3 regions of the Streptomyces sp. NPDC101165 genome follow, and region 3 is predicted to be linked to each of the others. Evidence: riboswitches for the same ligand, from Rfam matches in the RefSeq annotation. Region 3 holds a riboswitch; each other region holds the start of a gene.
What was found. Region 3 has a riboswitch for cobalamin ahead of ACIRVH_RS21560 (cobalamin biosynthesis protein). Riboswitches for the same ligand answer to the same signal wherever they lie in the genome.

Region 1 (6,219 bases), on a different contig from region 3:
GTGATCATCGGCCTGTGTCTCGTCGCGCCCTTCGTGGCGATGCTGTGGGTGGGCTCGTACGCCAAGACGGGCCCCGCGTTCATCGGGATCCCGTTCTTCTACTGGTACCAGATGCTGTGGGTGCTGGTCTCCACTGCGCTCACGATGCTCGCGTACCAGCTCTGGCAGCGTGACCAGAGCGCCCGCAGGGCCACTCAGGACAAGGGGGCGGCGCAGTGAAGAACGGCGTCAACGGCGTCGCGCTCGGCGTCTTCATCTTCTTCTTCCTGGCCGTCACGGTCATGGGCTTCCTGGCCGCCCGCTGGCGCAGGGCCGAGAACGAGCACTCCCTGGACGAATGGGGCCTGGGCGGACGGTCGTTCGGCACCTGGATCACCTGGTTCCTGCTCGGCGGCGACCTGTACACGGCGTACACCTTCGTCGCCGTGCCGGCGGCGATCTACACGGCGGGGGCGGCCGGCTTCTTCGCCGTGCCGTACACCATCCTGGTCTACCCGCTGATCTTCACGTTCCTGCCCCGCCTCTGGTCGGTCTCGCACAAGCACGGCTATGTGACGACCTCGGACTTCGTGCGCGGCCGCTTCGGCTCCAAGGGCCTGTCGCTGGCCGTGGCGCTCACCGGCATCCTCGCGACGATGCCGTACATCGCGCTCCAGCTCGTCGGCATCCAGGCGGTGCTGGACGTGATGGGCGTCGGCGGCGGCGAGAACACCAACTGGTTCGTGAAGGACCTGCCGCTGCTCATCGCCTTCGGCGTGCTGGCCGCGTACACGTACTCGTCGGGTCTGCGCGCCCCCGCGCTGATCGCGTTCGTCAAGGACACGCTGATCTACATCGTCATCACGGTGGCGATCATCTACATCCCGATCAAGCTGGGCGGGTTCGACGACATCTTCGCCAAGGCCGGCGAGAAGTTCACGAAGGCGGGTGCGGGCGGGCTCGTACCGGCCCCTGCGGGCCAGTGGACGTACGCCACGCTGGCGCTCGGTTCGGCGCTCGCGCTGTTCATGTACCCGCACTCGATCACCGCGACGCTCTCGTCCCGGAGCCGTGAGGTGATCCGGCGCAACACCACGATCCTGCCGCTGTACTCGCTGATGCTGGGCCTGCTCGCGCTGCTCGGCTTCATGGCGATCGCGGCCGGGGTGAACGTCACCAACGGGCAGTTGGCGATCCCGCAGCTGTTCGAGAACATGTTCCCGGACTGGTTCGCGGGCGTGGCCTTCGCGGCGATCGGCATCGGTGCCCTCGTGCCCGCGGCCATCATGTCCATCGCCGCGGCGAACCTCTTCACCCGCAACATCTACAAGGACTTCATCCGGCCGGACGCCACGCCGAAGCAGGAGGCCCAGGTCTCCAAGCTCGTGTCGCTGCTGGTCAAGGTCGGCGCGCTGGTCTTCGTCCTCACCATGGACAAGACGGTCGCCATCAACTTCCAGCTGCTGGGCGGCATCTGGATCCTGCAGACCTTCCCGGCCCTGGTCGGCGGCCTGTTCACCCGTTGGTTCCACCGCTGGGCGCTGCTCGCCGGCTGGGCGGTCGGCATGGTCTACGGCACGGTCGCCGCCTACGGGGTGGCCTCGCCGACCCAGAAGCACTTCGGCGGCTCCGCCAAGGAGATCCCGGGCATCGGTGAGATCGGCTACATCGGCCTCACGGCCTTCGTCCTGAACGTCGCCGTCACGGTGGTCCTGACCTTCGTCCTGAAGGCCCTGAAGGCCCCTGAGGGCCTCGACGAGACCCGCCCCGAGGACTACACGGCGGACGCGGGCGACGCGGGAGTTCAGGTGGAACTTCCGCCGGCCACGGCAGGCGCCGGGCACTGAGACGCGCCCCGAAGGGGCGCGAGCAACCACGATCCACCCGCAGCGGGCCGCCGACAACACGCACCACGGCGGCCCGCTGTTGACCCTCTGAAGCCGCCGCAACACGCAACAGACACAACATCTGGGGGTGACACCACGACCCGGCACTAGATGTATGCTCATCCTCGCTGTCGCCACAGGGGAATCCGGTGCGAATCCGGAACTGTCCCGCAACGGTGTACTTGCGTGCATCCGCACGCCTGTTCAGTCCGAGGACCTGTCGCCAGCGCGCGCCCGGCCGTCCGGTCCGGGTGCCTTCAGACGTCCGGGCCTCGTGGAGTGGGCTGGTGGACGCGACGCCGTGCGCGCTCGTGCTGCCCCCTGCCCTCCGCCAGGCCCTGTGCCGAGCGAGGGAGAGCCCCACGTGACCATCGCGCCAGCCGACCCGGCTTCAGCCGTCCAGGCGACCGCAGCTCCGGTGGAGACCGACGGTCCCGGTGCCGCGCTGCTGCGGACCCTGACCGAGCTGACCGCCGACCTCCCCGACGCCGACCCCGGCCGGGTCGCCGCGGCCGCGCTGCGGGGCCGGTCCGCCCGGGCCGACGAGGCGGAGCTGCGCGAGCTGGCCACGGAGGCGGCCGCCGGCCTCATCTCCGAGGACCCCGCCTACTCCCGGCTGGCCGCCCGGCTGCTGACCGTCTCGATCCGCGCCGAGGCCGCCTCGCAGGGCGTGACGTCCTTCACCGAGTCCGTCGCCGTGGGCCACCGCGAGGGCCTGGTCGCCGACCGCACGGCGGAGTTCGTACGGCTGCACGCCGCGCGTCTCGACACGCTGATCGACGCGAACGGCGACGACCGCTTCGGCTACTTCGGCCTGCGCACCCTGCACAGCCGCTACCTGCTGCGCCACCCCTTCACCCGCAAGGTGATCGAGACGCCCCAGCACTTCATGCTGCGCGTCGCCGCGGGTCTCGCCGAGGACGACACGACCCGCTCCGTCGACGAAGTCGCCGCGCTCTACGGGCTCATGAGCCGCCTCGACTACCTGCCCTCCTCCCCCACCCTCTTCAACTCCGGCACGCGGCACCCCCAGATGTCGTCCTGCTACCTCCTCGACTCCCCGCTGGACGAGCTGGACTCCATCTACGACCGCTACCACCAGGTCGCCCGCCTCTCGAAGCACGCCGGCGGCATCGGGCTGTCGTACTCCCGGATCCGCAGCCGCGGTTCGCTGATCCGCGGCACCAACGGGCACTCCAACGGCATCGTCCCGTTCCTGAAGACCCTGGACGCCTCGGTGGCCGCCGTGAACCAGGGCGGCCGGCGCAAGGGCGCGGCCGCGGTGTACCTGGAGACCTGGCACTCCGACATCGAGGAGTTCCTGGAGCTGCGCGACAACACCGGTGAGGACGCCCGCCGTACCCACAACCTCAACCTCGCGCACTGGATCCCGGACGAGTTCATGCGCCGGGTCAACGCCGACGAGCAGTGGTCGCTGTTCTCCCCGGCGGACGTGCCGGAGCTGGTCGACCTGTGGGGCGAGGAGTTCGACGCCGCGTACCGCAAGGCGGAGGCGAACGGGCTCGCGAAGAAGACCATCCCGGCCCGCGACCTGTACGGCCGCATGATGCGCACCCTCGCGCAGACCGGCAACGGCTGGATGACCTTCAAGGACGCCGCCAACCGCACCGCCAACCAGACGGCCGAGGCGGGCCACGTCGTGCACTCCTCGAACCTCTGCACGGAGATCCTGGAGGTCACCGACGACGGCGAGACGGCGGTCTGCAACCTGGGTTCGGTCAACCTCGGTGCCTTCGTGCGGGGCGGGGACATCGACTGGGAGCGCCTCGACGAGACGGTCCGCACGGCCGTCACCTTCCTCGACCGCGTGGTCGACATCAACTTCTACCCGACCGAGCAGGCGGGCCGCTCCAACGCCAGGTGGCGTCCGGTGGGCCTGGGTGCGATGGGTCTGCAGGACGTCTTCTTCAAGCTGCGCCTGCCCTTCGACTCCGCCGAGGCCAAGGCGCTGTCGACGCGGATCGCCGAGCGGATCATGCTCGCCGCGTACGAGGCCTCCACCGACCTGGCCGAGCGCAACGGCGCGCTGCCGGCCTGGGAGAAGACCCGGACCGCCCGGGGTGTCCTGCACCCCGACCACTACGACGCCGAGCTGACCTGGCCCGAGCGCTGGGCGGCCCTGCGCGAGCGGATCGCCGCGGTCGGCATGCGCAACTCGCTGCTGCTGGCGATCGCCCCGACCGCCACCATCGCTTCCATCGCGGGCGTGTACGAGTGCATCGAGCCGCAGGTCTCCAACCTGTTCAAGCGCGAGACGCTGTCCGGCGAGTTCCTGCAGGTCAACTCCTACCTGGTGCAGGACCTCAAGGAGCTGGGCGTCTGGGACGCGCGCACCCGTGAGGCGCTGCGCGACTCCAACGGCTCGGTGCAGGACTTCGTGTGGATCCCGGCCGACGTGCGGGCGCTGTACCGCACGGCGTGGGAGATCCCGCAGCGCGGCCTGATCGACATGGCCGCGGCCCGCACCCCGTTCCTGGACCAGTCGCAGTCCCTGAACCTGTTCCTGGAGACGCCGACGATCGGCAAGCTCTCCTCGATGTACGCGTACGCCTGGAAGCAGGGCCTGAAGACGACGTACTACCTGCGCTCCCGCCCGGCGACCCGCATCGCCCGCGCCGCCCAGGCGCAGAGCCAGACACCCATCCCCGTGCAGCAGGCCGCCGACCCCGACGCCGTCGCCTGCTCCCTTGAGAACCCCGAGTCCTGCGAGGCCTGCCAGTAATGACCACCCGTAACCAGAACCTGCTCGACCCGGGCTTCGAACTGACCCTGCGTCCCATGCGCTACCCCGACTTCTACGAGCGCTACCGGGACGCCATCAAGAACACCTGGACCGTCGAGGAGGTCGACCTCCACTCGGACGTCGCCGACCTCGCCAAGCTGACGCCGGCCGAGCAGCACCTGATCGGCCGTCTGGTGGCCTTCTTCGCGACGGGCGACTCGATCGTCGCGAACAACCTGGTGCTGACGCTGTACAAGCACATCAACTCCCCGGAGGCGCGCCTGTACCTGTCGCGCCAGCTCTTCGAGGAGGCCGTGCACGTCCAGTTCTATCTGACGCTGCTCGACACCTACCTGCCCGACCCGGACGACCGCGCCGCCGCCTTCGCGGCCGTGGAGAACATCCCGTCGATCCGTGAGAAGGCCGGGTTCTGCTTCAAGTGGATCAACGAGGTCGAGAAGCTGGACCGCCTGGAGTCCAAGGCGGACCGCCGGCGCTTCCTGCTCAACCTCATCTGCTTCGCCGCGTGCATCGAGGGCCTGTTCTTCTACGGCGCCTTCGCGTACGTCTACTGGTTCCGCAGCCGGGGTCTGCTGCACGGTCTCGCCACCGGCACCAACTGGGTGTTCCGCGACGAGACGATGCACATGTCGTTCGCCTTCGACGTGGTCGACACCGTCCGCAAGGAGGAGCCGGAGCTCTTCGACGACGAGCTGCAGCAGCAGGTCACGGACATGCTGCGGGAGGCCGTCGAGGCCGAGCTGCAGTTCGCGCGTGACCTGTGCGGCGACGGCCTGCCGGGCATGAACACCGATTCGATGCGGCAGTACCTCGAGTGCGTCGCCGACCAGCGCCTCACCCGCCTCGGCTTCGCCCCGGTGTACGGCTCCGAGAACCCCTTCTCCTTCATGGAGCTGCAGGGCGTTCAGGAGCTGACCAACTTCTTCGAGCGTCGCCCGTCGGCCTACCAGGTGGCCGTGGAGGGCACGGTCGACCTGGACGAGGACTTCTGAGTCCGGTCGCCCTCGGCCGACCATCGATCCGGCGCGCGTTCCGGGGCTCGCAAGCCACCTGAGCGCGCGCCGGTCGTCGGCGGGTGTCGTTCACCACTCGTCGCTCACCACACGTCTCTCACCACTCGCTCACCACTCCACGGGCTGCAGCAGCAGCCGGTGGGGCCGGAGCGTGATGCCCACACGGGTGGTGTCGTTCGACCCGCCGACCTGCTCGAAGCGGTACTTCGCCGAGATCGCCGCGATGATCAGGCTCAGCTGGGACATGGAGAAGTGGTCGCTGGGGCACTTGCGGTTGCCCACGCTGAACGGGCTCATCGCGTACTTGGGCACCTCCTTCACCCGCTCGGGCTGCCAGCGGTCGGGGTCGAAGTCGAGGTGGTGGTCGTAGGAACGGCCGTCGCGCTGGATGGCGTACGGGCTGTAGACGATGTCCGCCCCCGCCGGAATGCGATAGCCGCCGAGCGCGGTGTCGGTCACCGCGCGTCGCGTCAATATCCATACGGCGGGCCGCAGCCGCATGGCCTCGACGACGACATTGTTGGTGTACCTGAGCTCCCGGACGTCCGCGAATGCAACGGGCCGGCCGCCGGTCACG
Region 2 (6,219 bases), on a different contig from region 3:
GGTTTTTCCCGGCCAGGCGTCGCGCGATGGAATGATCTCGGCGTGCGGTCACTACGATCGCATCACAAGACAACCATTCGACCGGCCCGAGAGTGACGGCCGGTCAGGGTCGCCGATGCCAGGGTCCGCTCCCCGGGCTGCGGTGATCTTCCTGTCCAGGAGGACCTTCCGCATGTTCCGACGCATTGGGAATGCCGTCGTCCGTCATCCCGTCTGGACGATCGTGGCATGGCTCATCGCGGCGGTGGCGATCGTCGCCACCGCGCCGAGCCTGCCCTCGAACAGCGACGAGAGCAGTTTCCTGCCAAAGAGTTACGAGTCGATCAAAGCGGCGGAGCTACAGGCGAAGGCGTTCCCCAGCGCCTTCACCCCGTCCGCGATCGCGCTGTACCAACGCACCGACGGCGGCAAGCTCACCGCCGCCGACAAACAGGACATCGCCCGGATCACTTCACAACTGGGCAGCAAGCACATCGACCAGGTGCAGAAGGTCGTCCCCGGCCAGCCGTCCAAGGACGGCAGGTATGACCTGACCCTGGTGCAGATGGACAGCAGGAACGCCGGCCAGCCCAAACAGATCGACGCGGCCAAGGCGTTGCGCGATGACGTCAAGAAACTGACCACGGGCACGAACCTCGACGTCAAGCTCGGAGGCTCCGCCGCGCAGGCCCTCGACCAGCAGGACTCGTCCAAACGCGGGCAGGCGCTGATCGGAATCGGCACCTTCGCGATCATCCTGATCACCCTGCTGATCATCTTCCGGGCGCCGATCCTGGCGATCCTCCCCCTGGTCCTGATCGGCGTGGTGTCCGCCGTCGCCAACGGCCTGATCGCCTACGCCACCAAGCTGTTCGACCTGCAGGCCAACAGCTCGATCTCGTCGATCCTGATCGTCGTGCTCTTCGGTGTGGGCACGGACTACTTCCTCTTCCTGATGTTCCGCTACCGCGAGCGCCTGCGCGCCGGCGACGAGCCGAAGCAGGCCATGATCAACGCGGTCGACCGGGTCGGCGAGGCCATCGCCTCGGCCGCCGGAGCGGTCATCATCGCCTTCCTCGCGCTGGCGCTGTCCACGCTCGGCTTCCTCAAGCAGATGGGCCCCGCCCTCGCCATCGCGGTCGCCGCCACGCTGGTCGCGGGCCTGACCCTGATCCCGGCCGTGGTCTCGCTCATCGGACCGAAGGTCTTCTGGCCCTCCAAGTCCTGGCAACGGGAGCCGGAGAACGCCCGGTTCGCCGCCCTCGGCCGGGGCGTGCAGCGCCGCCCGGCGCTGACCGCCGCGCTGTCCGGCCTCGTCCTGGTCGCACTGTCGCTCGGCACCCTCGGCTTCAACGCCACGTTCGACCTGGCGGCGGGCTCCATGCCCAAGACCAAGGAGTCCATGGTCGTCCAGGACGAGATGCAGAAGGCGTACTCGGCGGGCGCGGCCGCACCCACCGACGTCTTCCTGTCCAGCACCGACGGCAAGCCGCTGGACAAGTCCGGCCTGGACGCGTACGCGCAGAAGCTCGGTGCCGTGGACGGCGTCGCGAACGCCCGTCTGGCCCAGCTGAACAAGGGCGGCACCACCGCCGACTTCACCGTCACGCTCAAGTACGAGGCGTCGACGGACAAGGCGATCGACGCCGTGGGCGAGGTGCGCGACGTCGCGCACTCCGACGCACCCGAGGGCACCGAAGCCCTCGTCGGCGGTATGTCCTCGATCTTCAAGGACATCGCCACGGCGGTCAACCACGACTACCGGACGGTCTTCCCCGTGGCCGCCCTCCTCATCATGGTCATCCTGGGGCTGCTGCTGCGCAGTGTGGTCGCCCCCTGGTACCTGATGGCCTCGGTGGGGCTCGGCTTCGGTGCCACGCTCGGCGCCACGGTCTGGATCTTCCAGGAGGGACAGGGACACTCGGGTCTGATGTTCATGCTCCCGGTGATCATGTATCTGTTCGTGGTGGCCATCGGCACCGACTACAACATCCTCATGATCGCCCGGCTCCGCGAGGAGGCCCGCGAGGGCCGCGAGCCCCGCGAGGCGGCCGGCATGGCGCTCCGGCACGCCGGACCGACCGTCGCGGCGGCCGGCTTCATCCTCGCGGCGACCTTCGCCACGATGATGCTGGCGGGCAACGCGCTGCTCACGGAGATGGGTTTCGCGGTCTCCTTCGGCATCGCGGTCGCCGCCTTCGTGATGGCGATGTTCTTCACGCCGAGCCTCACCGCGCTGATCGGCCACGCCGCCTGGTGGCCGGGCCACGGGGACCAGGCGCGGCAAGTGGCAACCGGTGCCGGATCTCCTGACGCCGGCTCGGTTCCCGGCCAGAACCGGGACACGGTCGCATCCGATCCGTCGGGTCGGCGCGGCTAGCGACACGAGGACGGAGCAGGTCTGCCGGGCCGCACAGCCCGGCAGACCCAGCCCGTCGGCGCAGCGCCGACGCGAGAGGAAGATCACGACGGACCACGCGGTCTTGGCCATGCACGCGCCACGCGGTACGGTCTGTCCGATATCGACGACGGCGAGTCGGAAGCCGGTGGGAATCCGGAACGGTCGCGCCACTGTATGCGGAACACCCCTGGGTGGCCCGTGAGTCAGACCCGTGGCCGTCGTCATGTGCACCACCGAGATGGGACGCGAACTCCCAGAGGAGGTCCTGCCATGGCGCAGACCGTCGCCCAGCCGACAGCCACCACCCCCGCCGTTCCCGCCACGCTGCCGCTGAAGGCGATCGCACCGTGGGCGGTCTTCTTCGGCATCCTCATGCTCGTCCTGCTGTACTTCGTCGGCGCCGAGCAGGGCGCCACCTCCGTGTTCAACGGCACGGACGTCCACGAGTGGGTGCACGACGCACGCCACCTTCTCGGCTTCCCCTGCCACTGACGCGAGGGACGCCGCTCGACCATGAACTCCGCAACCGTGAGAAACCTTCTCGTGCGGGGCATGCTCGCCGGCCTGGCCGCCGGCGTGCTCGCCCTCGTAGCCGCCTACTTCCTGGGTGAGCCGAACGTCGACAGCGCGATCAGCTTCGAGGACGCCCACTCCCACGAGCACGGGATGGAGGTCGTCTCCCGCTCCCTGCAGTCCACCGCGGGCCTGGCCACCGGCGTCCTCATCTACGGGGTCGCCTTCGGCGGCATCGCCGCGCTCGCCTTCTGCGTCGCGCTCGGCCGTGTCGGCCGCTTCAGCCCGCGGGCGACCGCGCTGCTGCTGTCCAGCTGTGCACTGCTCGCCGTGTACGTCGTCCCGTTCCTGAAGTACCCGGCCAACCCGCCGTCGGTCGGTGATCCCGACACCATCGGCAAGCGGACGACCCTGTACTTCCTGATGATGCTGCTCAGCGTGCTCCTGGTGGTCGCCGCCACCATCCTGGGCAAGCGCCTGGCGCCTTCCCTGGGCACCTGGTACGCGACCGTCGTTGCGGTCGCCGCCTTCGCCGTCGTGATCGGCCTGGCCTACGCCTTCCTGCCGGCCGTCAACGAGGTGCCGAAGGACTTCCCAGCCACCCTGCTGTGGCGGTTCCGCCTCTCCGCACTGGCCATCCAGGCCGTACTGTGGGGTGGATTCGGCCTGCTCTTCGGCGAGTTGGCCGAGCGGCAGCTGAACCCGAAGCCCGCGACGGCCGCGTCCGGGCGGAGAGTTCCCGCCACGCACTGATCTGTTCAGGACACGAGAGGGCCCTTCGGAACCGTCCGGGGGCCCTCTCCCGTTTCCGGGACACCTGCGGAGGCGACGAGCGGAGGAGCCGAGTGGCCAGACAACGTCCCGAACCGTGCCACATCACTCTCGGCGGACGCGAGGCGGTCGCCCTGACCATGGAGGAGTACGCCCAACTCATCGCCAGCCGACGCCAGATCGGCGGCCAGAGCGCGCGGGTACGGGTGCTCGCCCAGCAGGTCAAACGGACCGAGAGATTTCTCGACGAGCTGGCAGCCCTGGTCGATGGCCCAACGGCTGCCTGCCGCACACCGGATGAGGGCGCGGGCCGACGGACGACGGTCGACTGCCACGGCGACCACGGCACGACCGGCGACACGGACACCGACTGCCTGCGGTGCGCCATCGCGGCACTGCTGCGTCGCCATCGGGACGCCACTCCCTGACCGCCGTCAGTCCCCCGGCTGGGCGAGGCCGTGTCCGAGGCGCACGTTCCAGCGCCCGGACCGGCCGGTGACCTCCGTCGCCGTGAGCGGCGGGACGTCGAGGCGCCAGAACGCCGCCTCGGGCGCGCCCAACGCGTGTACCACCACGGCCCGTACGACATCGGGCTCCACCACGGCGATCGTCCTGCCGTCCGCCAGTCCACTCGTGTCCAGCCAGCGCGCGACCCGTGCACACAGCTCCCGCACCGACTCGCCGCCGTGCGGTGCAGCCCCGGGATCGGCCAGCCAGCGGGTCACCATCTCCGGCTCGGCGGCACCGACGTCGTCCAGCGTCCGCCCCCGCCACCGGCCCACGTCGAGGCCCGAGAGCTCCGGTTCCACCGAGGCGTCGAGGCCGAGCGCGGAGGCCGTCTCCCGGCAGCGCACGCTGGGAGAGGCGAGGACGCGGCCTGGTGCGGGCAGGGACCCGGCCGCCGACCTGGCCCGTGCCGCCGCGCCGTCCTCGATCGAGTCGCCGTCGTCGAAGCGGGCCCGCCGCAGCGAGGGCGTGGTCGCGGGTGAGATGAGAGTGACGCGGCTGGTCACGCGGTTGCTCCTCCTGCTTCCGCCGTGGGGCGGGGTGTCTGGACTGTGTGCGTACGACGGTACGGGCTTGCGGGGCAGCCGTGCAGACCCGCCCCGGCCGGGGCGGGCTCGGTGACTGGATCTCCGTGCGCACGGTCCGCGTCGCGGTGACCAGGTTCTCCAGGGAGGCCCGTACCTCCGGCCAGCCGCGGGTCTTGAGCCCGCAGTCCGGGTTGACCCACAGGCGTTCGGCCGGGATGGCCGCGAGCCCGAGGCGCAGGAGGTCGGCCGCCTCGCCCGCGCCGGGCACGCGCGGGGAGTGGATGTCGTAGACATGCCATTGTGGGGCTGTAGCGGTGCTCTGCAGGTGAGGCCAAGAAGGCCACCGTGGCAGTTGGGCCCATCCTGAACACGATGACGCTGCCCCAGTGGCTCATCTTCTGTGTCGCAGGCGCGTCGGCGACTGGGCAACTCACAATGGGCCAGGTGGGCGCAAGTATGGGATGTTGCAGTCGCTGGGGCGAAGACGGTGGAGGCGAAACCGCCCGCGAGTGTCACGACGGTCAGGGCGCGGACGTGGTCCGGGGCTCACCATCGGGTCAGGGCGGCGAAGGCCGGCTGGTAGAAGGTGGAGGCCTTGGCGAGTCAGGCGAGCAGCCAGCCGAGGGTGAAGATGGCGGTGTTGGGACTGTGGCCACGATCAGGAGGCTGAGCGCGCCAAGGGCCGAGCCGGCGGTCATCATTGTGTGCGGCCCGCGGGGGTCGAGCATGCGACCGATGCGGATCCCCGCCAGGGGGGAGACCAGCAGTGCCGTGGAGAGAGCGGCCGTGGTCGCTCCTGTGGACCATCCGGTGTCGGCGGTGATCTGCGGGTTCAGGACGGGGAACGCGTAGTACACGATGCCCCAGTTGGTGATCTGCGTGACGCACAGTGCGGGCAGTGCGGCCCCGCTGGAAGGGGTGTTGAGGCTGGTCACGATCCGCAGCAGCCGCCTGCCCGGCACTCTGCCTTTGACCCCCGGCGACGACCGTGACGGGATCCTCATGGTGCTTCGAGAGCTGTACTCCGGGTCTCTCCCGGCGTCCTTGCGGTCATTGCCGATACGGGCACCGTGACGGTCGGCTGTAGATCGGTCGGTTGGCCTACCGTTCGCCGGCGGCATCTGCTTCCCGGGCGGGATTTCCCTCCCACCGTGCTGCAGGGGGGACTTCCTCGCCCTTCATCAGGAAGGAGTCGGGGGCGAGCTGTGCCTGGTCGCCGAGCGTGGTGCCGTAGTGGACGAAGGCTCCCACGCCGAGGGTGACGCCCGCGCCGATCTTGGCGTGGTCGGACTTGAAGGTGCCGTCCTCCTGCGAGTGGCACTGGATGACGCTGCCGGCGTTGAGGGTGCTGCCGTCTCCGATGCTGACGAGGGCCCGCTCGGTCATCGTGCAGCCGTCGTCGAAGACCCGGCGACCGATCCTGGCGCCCAGGAGCCGCCAAGCCATGGCCTTGAACGGCGTGCCGTTGAAGACCTGTATGTAGTCGTGGGACGTCAGCTTCCAGTAGCGCTCGTGGCTCCA
Region 3 (6,219 bases):
GCCGTGGCGACCAGCGCCTCCCAGACGCGCGCCGCTTCCGCTTCCCGCTCCGCTTCCCGCCGCTGTTCAGCCATGCCGTGATCCTGCCAGCCGGCCCGGCTCGGAGCGGCCCGTCGGCGCGCTTCGGACCGGAACCCGTACCGCCGAACGGGTGAAGACCACCGCGAAAAACCCGAAATCATCATGTTTCAAGTGATCATCAGGCATTCAATGATCTTTCTTACTCACTGGACGCCGTTCCACCGCCACTCCAGGGGGACACATGCCTCGTGCTCGCACCGCCTCCCGCTCCCGTCGCCGCGCGGTCGTGCTCGCGGCCGCCACCGCGGCCCTCGCCCTCACGGGCAGCCAGGCCGCGGCCGCCGGGGCACCGGCCTCCGCCGTGGGCCCGCTCAGAGGGCACGACGTGTCGTCCCACCAGCAGCACGTCGACTTCCCCGCCGCCCGGTCGGACGGCGCACGGTTCACCTACATCAAGGCGACCGAGTCCACGACCTACCGCAACCCCTACTTCGACCGGCAGTACGAAGGCGCACGCCAGGCGGGCCTGGTCCGGGGCGCGTACCACTTCGCACGGCCGGACCGCTCCTCGGGCGCCGAGCAGGCCGCGTACTTCGTGCAGCACGGCGGGGACTGGCGGGCGGACGGCTGGACGCTGCCGCCCGCGCTCGACATCGAGTACAACCCGTACGACGACGAGCACAAGTGCTACGGGCTGGGCTGGACGGGGATGGTCGACTGGATCCGCTCCTTCAGCGACGAGGTCGAGCGGGAGACCGGCCGGCGTCCGGTCATCTACACCACCGCCCACTGGTGGCAGGCCTGCACCGGCGACAGCCGCGCCTTCGCCGCGGACCACCCCCTGTGGATCGCCCGGCACGGCACGTCGGACCCGGGAGAACTGCCGGGCGGCTGGACGCAGTGGACCTTCTGGCAGTTCGGCACCGAGGGCGGTCTGCCGGGTGACCAGAATCTCTTCAACGGGCCGCCGAGCCGGCTGCGGGCCTTCGCGCGGGGTTGGTAGCCAAGGGGCGCCTGGGGCTTGGATCCGAACGAAATCCCACCCACCCCCCTGATGACACCCTGACGCCCGCCCCAGTTCACCTTCCGTTCACCCAGGTTGCCTACGGTCCAACAGCCAACGACCTCGAACGATTGCCTGGGTAAATGGAAAACTTCTCGCTGATCCTCGCGATTGTGGTGGTAACCGCACTTGCGTTCGATTTCACGAACGGTTTTCATGACACCGCCAACGCGATGGCCACCACCATCTCGACCGGTGCACTCAAGCCCAAGGTCGCGGTGGTCATGTCCGCCGCCCTCAACCTTGTAGGCGCTTTCCTCTCCGTGGAGGTCGCCAACACGATCTCCAAGGGCCTGGTCGATGAGACCGGCATCCGTCCCGAGGTCATATTCGCCGCCCTGGTCGGCGCGATCCTCTGGAACCTGCTGACCTGGCTGGTCGGACTGCCGTCCAGCTCCTCGCACGCCCTGATGGGCGGCCTGATCGGCGCCACCGTCGCCTCCGCCGGCTTCGGTGCCGTCCACAGTGACGTGCTCGTCACCAAGGTGCTGCTCCCGGCGGTCGCCGCGCCGATCGTCGCGGGTCTCGCCGCGATGCTGGCCACCCGCTTCTCCTACGGCATCGGCAAGAACGCCGAAGGCGAGGCCACCCGCAAGGGCTACCGCGCCGGTCAGATCGCCTCCGCCGGTCTGGTCTCCCTCGCCCACGGCACCAACGACGCGCAGAAGACGATGGGCATCATCACCCTCGCCCTCATCGCGGGCGGCGCCATCGCCCCCGGCTCCAACCCTCCCACCTGGGTCATCCTCTCCGCGGGTCTGGCCATCGCGCTCGGCACCTACATCGGCGGCTGGCGCATCATCCGCACCATGGGCAAGGGCCTGACCGACCTGGAGCCGCGACAGGGCTTCGCCGCCCAGACCAGCGCGGCCACGGCCATCCTGGCCTCCTCGCACCTCGGCTTCTCCCTCTCCACCACCCACGTCGTCTCCGGCTCGGTGATGGGTGCGGGCCTGGGCCGCAAGGGCGGTGTGGTCCGCTGGTCCACCGCGACCCGCATGTTCATCGCCTGGGGGCTGACCCTGCCGGCCGCCGCGCTGGTCGGCGCGGGCGCCGAGTCCGTCACGGACCTGGGTGACTGGGGCACCGCGGCCGTCGCCGTCTTCCTGGTCGGTGCCAGCGCCGCGATCTGGAAGATCTCCCGCCGCGAGGTCGTGGACCACACCAACGTCGTCGACGACACGGTGGAGCCGGCCGGTGTGGTGACCACCGCCATCGCCGCGGTGACCCCGCCGCCCGCGGGCACCGTCGCCGAGGGTCTGTCGGCCACGATCCCGGCGCAGGCCACCACCGAACCGGCTCCGGCGACCCCGCCGGCCGCCGCAGTCTGACCGCCCGGAAACTGAAGGAAGCATCCCCATGAAGATCGACTGGGCGGCCCTCGGCTCCGTCTTCGGCGTCAGCCTCGCGTTCACGGTGGGCCTGGTGGCCCTGTTCACCCTCGGCGTCAACGGCCTGTCGCGCCGCGAGAAGGCCACGGCGCAGGGTGGGTCCGCGGCGCTGTCCGTGACCGGTGCGTACGTGTGCTTCGCGGCCTGTGCCGCTGCGGTGGCGTACGGGATCTATCTGATCGTGGCGAAGCCCTGACACCGAAGTCTCTCCCTCGTCCGCCCTGTCGGCACCGCTCCAGCGGAACGACAGGGCGGACGCATGTCCGCCCCTGAGACGTACGCGCCGGTGCGGGCCGTGACGGTCCGTGAGTACGAACGGGAGCCCCGAGTGCCGCCCGAGGGAGTGGAATTCACCGCAACCCGGTCGCTCGGCGCCGCCCCGCGTGCCCGCGGTGTGGGCCTCAGCACAGTCCGGCATCCCAGGTCAAAGGCAAGTTGACGGCCCTTCCGGGCGCGTGGTGGACTGCCCAGGCCATGTACGGCGGCAGGAGAGGAAGCCGGTGCGAATCCGGCGCGGTCCCGCCACTGTCACCGGGGAAGAAATCCCCGGGAGCCAGGAACTCTCACCGCCGGTCTCGTCGAACCAGGGCGTGGACACCCTGAGTGAGGACATATCGCCATGCGCGGCTGCCGATTGAGGTTCAGTAACCAGGCCCTGCCTGCCCCCACGGCCGGCTGAGCCGATGGGTGCCGATCGCTGCTACGCGTACGGCGCCGCCGCCGGCCTCCTCGGCGACCTGGTCCTCGGCGATCCGCGCCGTGGGCACCCGGTCGCCGCGTTCGGCCGGGCAGCCGCCGCCGTGGAACGCGCGCTGTGGCACGACCACCGCGGCTGGGGTGCGCTGCACACCGCCGTGTGCGCCGGAGGTGCCGTCGCGCTGGGGGCCGTGGCCGAGCGGGCCGTGCGCCGCTCCCCCGTCGCTTCCGTCGCGCTGACCGCCGCCGCCACCTGGGCCGTGGTCGGGGGTACTTCGCTCGCCCGGGAGGCGTGGACCGTCGGGCGCGCGCTGGAGGCCGGGGACGTCGAGGCGGCCCGGGCGCGGCTGCCGCATCTGTGCGGGCGGGATCCGCAGGCCCTCGACGCCGACGGGATCGCCCGGGCCGTGGTCGAGTCCGTCGCCGAGAACACCTCCGACGCCGTCGTGGGCGCGCTCGTGTGGGGTGCGGTGGGCGGGGTGCCGGGGCTGCTCGGGTTCCGGGCCGTCAACACCCTGGACGCGATGGTGGGGCACAGGTCGGCCCGCTTCCGGCGCTACGGCTGGGCCTCCGCCCGGCTCGACGACCTCGTCGGCTGGCCGGGGGCGCGGCTGACCGCCGTACTCGCCGCCGTGGCCGGACCGGACCCCCGCGGCGCCGTGCGTGCCTGGCGGGCGGACGCCCGCAAGCACCCGAGCCCCAACGCCGGGCCCGTCGAGGCCTCGTTCGCGGGTGCCCTCGGTGTGCGGCTGGGCGGGACGCTCTCCTACGGCGGGCGCGTCGAACACCGGCCCGTACTGGGCGGGGACACCGGACGGGCCGTCCGGGTCACCGACATCGACCGGGCCGTACGGCTCTCCCGCCGGGTCGGCCTGCTCGCGCTCGGCGTCACGGTCGCCGCGCGCCGACTCGTGAAGGGACGTGGGAAGTGAACGGTGGTCTTCTCGTCGCCGGCACCACCTCCGACGCCGGCAAGAGCGTCGTGACGGCCGGGATCTGCCGGTGGCTGGTGCGCCAGGGCGTCAAGGTCGCGCCCTTCAAGGCGCAGAACATGTCCCTCAACTCGTTCGTGACCCGGGAGGGCGCCGAGATCGGGCGGGCCCAGGCCATGCAGGCCCAGGCCTGTCGTGTCGAGCCGACCGCGCTGATGAACCCCGTGCTGCTCAAGCCCGGTGGCGAGCAGAGCAGCCAGGTGGTGCTGCTCGGCAAGCCGGTGGGCGAGCTGAGCGCACGCGGGTACCACGGGGGGCGCCAACAGCAGCTGCTCGGCACGGTGCTGGACTGTCTGGCCGAGTTGCGGGGCACGTATGACGCGGTGATCTGTGAGGGGGCCGGTTCGCCCGCGGAGATCAATCTGCGGCGTACCGACATCGTGAACATGGGGATCGCGCGGAACGCGCGGCTGCCCGTGCTGGTGGTGGGCGACATCGACCGCGGGGGCGTGTTCGCCTCCTTCTTCGGAACCGTCGCGCTGCTGTCCCGGGAGGACCAGGAGCTGGTCGCCGGGTTCCTGGTGAACAAGTTCCGTGGGGATGTCAGCCTGCTGGAGCCGGGGTTGGACATGCTGCACGGGCTCACCGGGCGGCACACCTACGGCGTGCTGCCGTTCCGGCACGGGCTCGGTATCGACGAGGAGGACGGACTGAGGGTCTCGCTGCGCGGGACCGTGCGGGAGTCGAACACCGCCCCGCCCGTCGGCGAGGACGTGCTGCGGGTAGCGGTCTGCGCGCTCCCGCTCATGTCCAACTTTACGGACGTGGACGCGCTGGCCGCCGAACCGGGCGTCGTCGTGCGGTTCGTGGACCGGCCGGAGGAGCTGGCGGACGCCGACCTCGTGGTGATCCCGGGGACCCGGGGGACGGTCAGGGCCCTCGCCTGGCTGCGGGAGCGGGGCCTCGCGGACGCCCTCGTCAGAAGGGCCGCGGAGGGACGCCCGGTTCTCGGCGTCTGCGGCGGCTTCCAGATCCTCGGCGAGCACATCGAGGACGAGGTCGAGTCGCGCGCCGGCAGCGTCGCGGGGCTCGGAGTGCTCCCCGTGCGGGTGCGGTTCGCCCGCGAGAAGACCCTCACCCGGCCGACCGGGGAAGCCCTCGGGGAGCGGGTCGAGGGCTACGAGATCCATCACGGGGTCGCCTCCGTCGAGGGAGGGGAGGCGTTCATCACCGATGGCAGGGGACACGGCCTGGACGGCTGCCGGGTCGGTCAGACCTGGGGCACGCACTGGCACGGCTCGCTGGAGTCGGACGGTTTCCGGCGGGCCTTCCTGCGCGAGGTGGCGGCCGCCGCGGGGCGCCGCTTCGTACCGGCCCCCGACACCTCGTTCGCCGCGCTGCGCGAGGAGCAGCTCGACCGGCTCGGCGACCTGATCGAACAGCACGCGGACACGGACGCGCTCTGGCGGCTCATCGAGTCGGGCGCGCCGCAAGGACTGCCTTTCATTCCACCGGGAGCGCCCGCATGAGCACAGTGTTGTTGTTGTCGACCGCCGACACCGATCTGCTGGCGGCCCGGGCCTCCGGCGCCGGCTACCGGATCGGGAACCCCACCCGGGTGGACGTCGCGGAGGAGCTGCCGGGCCTCGTCGAGGGCGCGGACATCGCCGTCGTACGGCTGCTGGGCGGCAAGCGCGCCTGGGAGGACGGGCTGGCCGCGCTCCGGGCGTCCGGCGTGCCGACCGTGCTGCTGGGCGGCGAGTCCGTGCCGGACGCCGAGCTGATGGCCGAGTCGTCCGTACCGGCGGGTGTCGTGGCGGAGGCCCTGAAGTACCTGGTCGAGGGCGGGCCCGCGAACCTGACCGAGCTGGCCCGGTTCCTGTCCGACACCGTGCTGCTGACCGGCGAGGGCTTCGAAGAGCCGCGGAAGATGCCCGAGTACGGCCTGCACGGCTCGTACGAGATCCGGGACGGCCGGCCGACCGTGGGCGTCCTCTTCTACCGGGCGCACGAGCTGAGCGGCAACACCGCCTTCGTGGACACGCTGTGCGAGGCGATCGAGGCGCGGGGCGTCAACGCCCTGCCCGTGTACTGCGGTTCGCTGCGCGGCGCGGAC

Region 1: another riboswitch for cobalamin. It lies ahead of ACIRVH_RS11185 (ribonucleoside-diphosphate reductase subunit alpha); the one in region 3 lies ahead of ACIRVH_RS21560 (cobalamin biosynthesis protein).
Region 2: another riboswitch for cobalamin. It lies ahead of ACIRVH_RS26955 (CbtB-domain containing protein); the one in region 3 lies ahead of ACIRVH_RS21560 (cobalamin biosynthesis protein).

The regions. Positions count from the first base shown of each region.
Region 1 covers NZ_JBIWPG010000004.1:453,900-460,118, reverse strand. Annotated here, with positions in the region: gene ACIRVH_RS11195 (DUF3311 domain-containing protein) at 1-219, shown strand, start outside; gene mctP (monocarboxylate uptake permease MctP) at 216-1,826, shown strand; cobalamin riboswitch at 1,946-2,105, shown strand; gene ACIRVH_RS11185 (ribonucleoside-diphosphate reductase subunit alpha) at 2,230-4,608, shown strand; gene ACIRVH_RS11180 (ribonucleotide-diphosphate reductase subunit beta) at 4,608-5,621, shown strand; gene ACIRVH_RS11175 (cytochrome P450) at 5,751-6,219, opposite strand, start outside.
Region 2 covers NZ_JBIWPG010000012.1:286,610-292,828, reverse strand. Annotated here, with positions in the region: gene ACIRVH_RS26960 (MMPL family transporter) at 173-2,359, shown strand; cobalamin riboswitch at 2,472-2,614, shown strand; gene ACIRVH_RS26955 (CbtB-domain containing protein) at 2,651-2,872, shown strand; gene ACIRVH_RS26950 (CbtA family protein) at 2,894-3,646, shown strand; gene ACIRVH_RS26945 (hypothetical protein) at 3,739-4,092, shown strand; gene ACIRVH_RS26940 (histidine phosphatase family protein) at 4,099-4,677, opposite strand; partial or broken gene ACIRVH_RS26935 (hypothetical protein) at 4,796-4,990, opposite strand; partial or broken gene ACIRVH_RS26930 (MFS transporter) at 5,164-5,633, opposite strand; partial or broken gene ACIRVH_RS26925 (Pls/PosA family non-ribosomal peptide synthetase) at 5,800-6,219, opposite strand, start outside.
Region 3 covers NZ_JBIWPG010000009.1:329,619-335,837, reverse strand. Annotated here, with positions in the region: gene ACIRVH_RS21580 (class II aldolase/adducin family protein) at 1-74, opposite strand, end outside; gene ACIRVH_RS21575 (lysozyme) at 263-1,024, shown strand; gene ACIRVH_RS21570 (anion permease) at 1,168-2,415, shown strand; gene ACIRVH_RS21565 (hypothetical protein) at 2,444-2,671, shown strand; cobalamin riboswitch at 2,917-3,059, shown strand; gene ACIRVH_RS21560 (cobalamin biosynthesis protein) at 3,159-4,103, shown strand; gene ACIRVH_RS21555 (cobyric acid synthase) at 4,100-5,632, shown strand; gene cobN (cobaltochelatase subunit CobN) at 5,629-6,219, shown strand, end outside.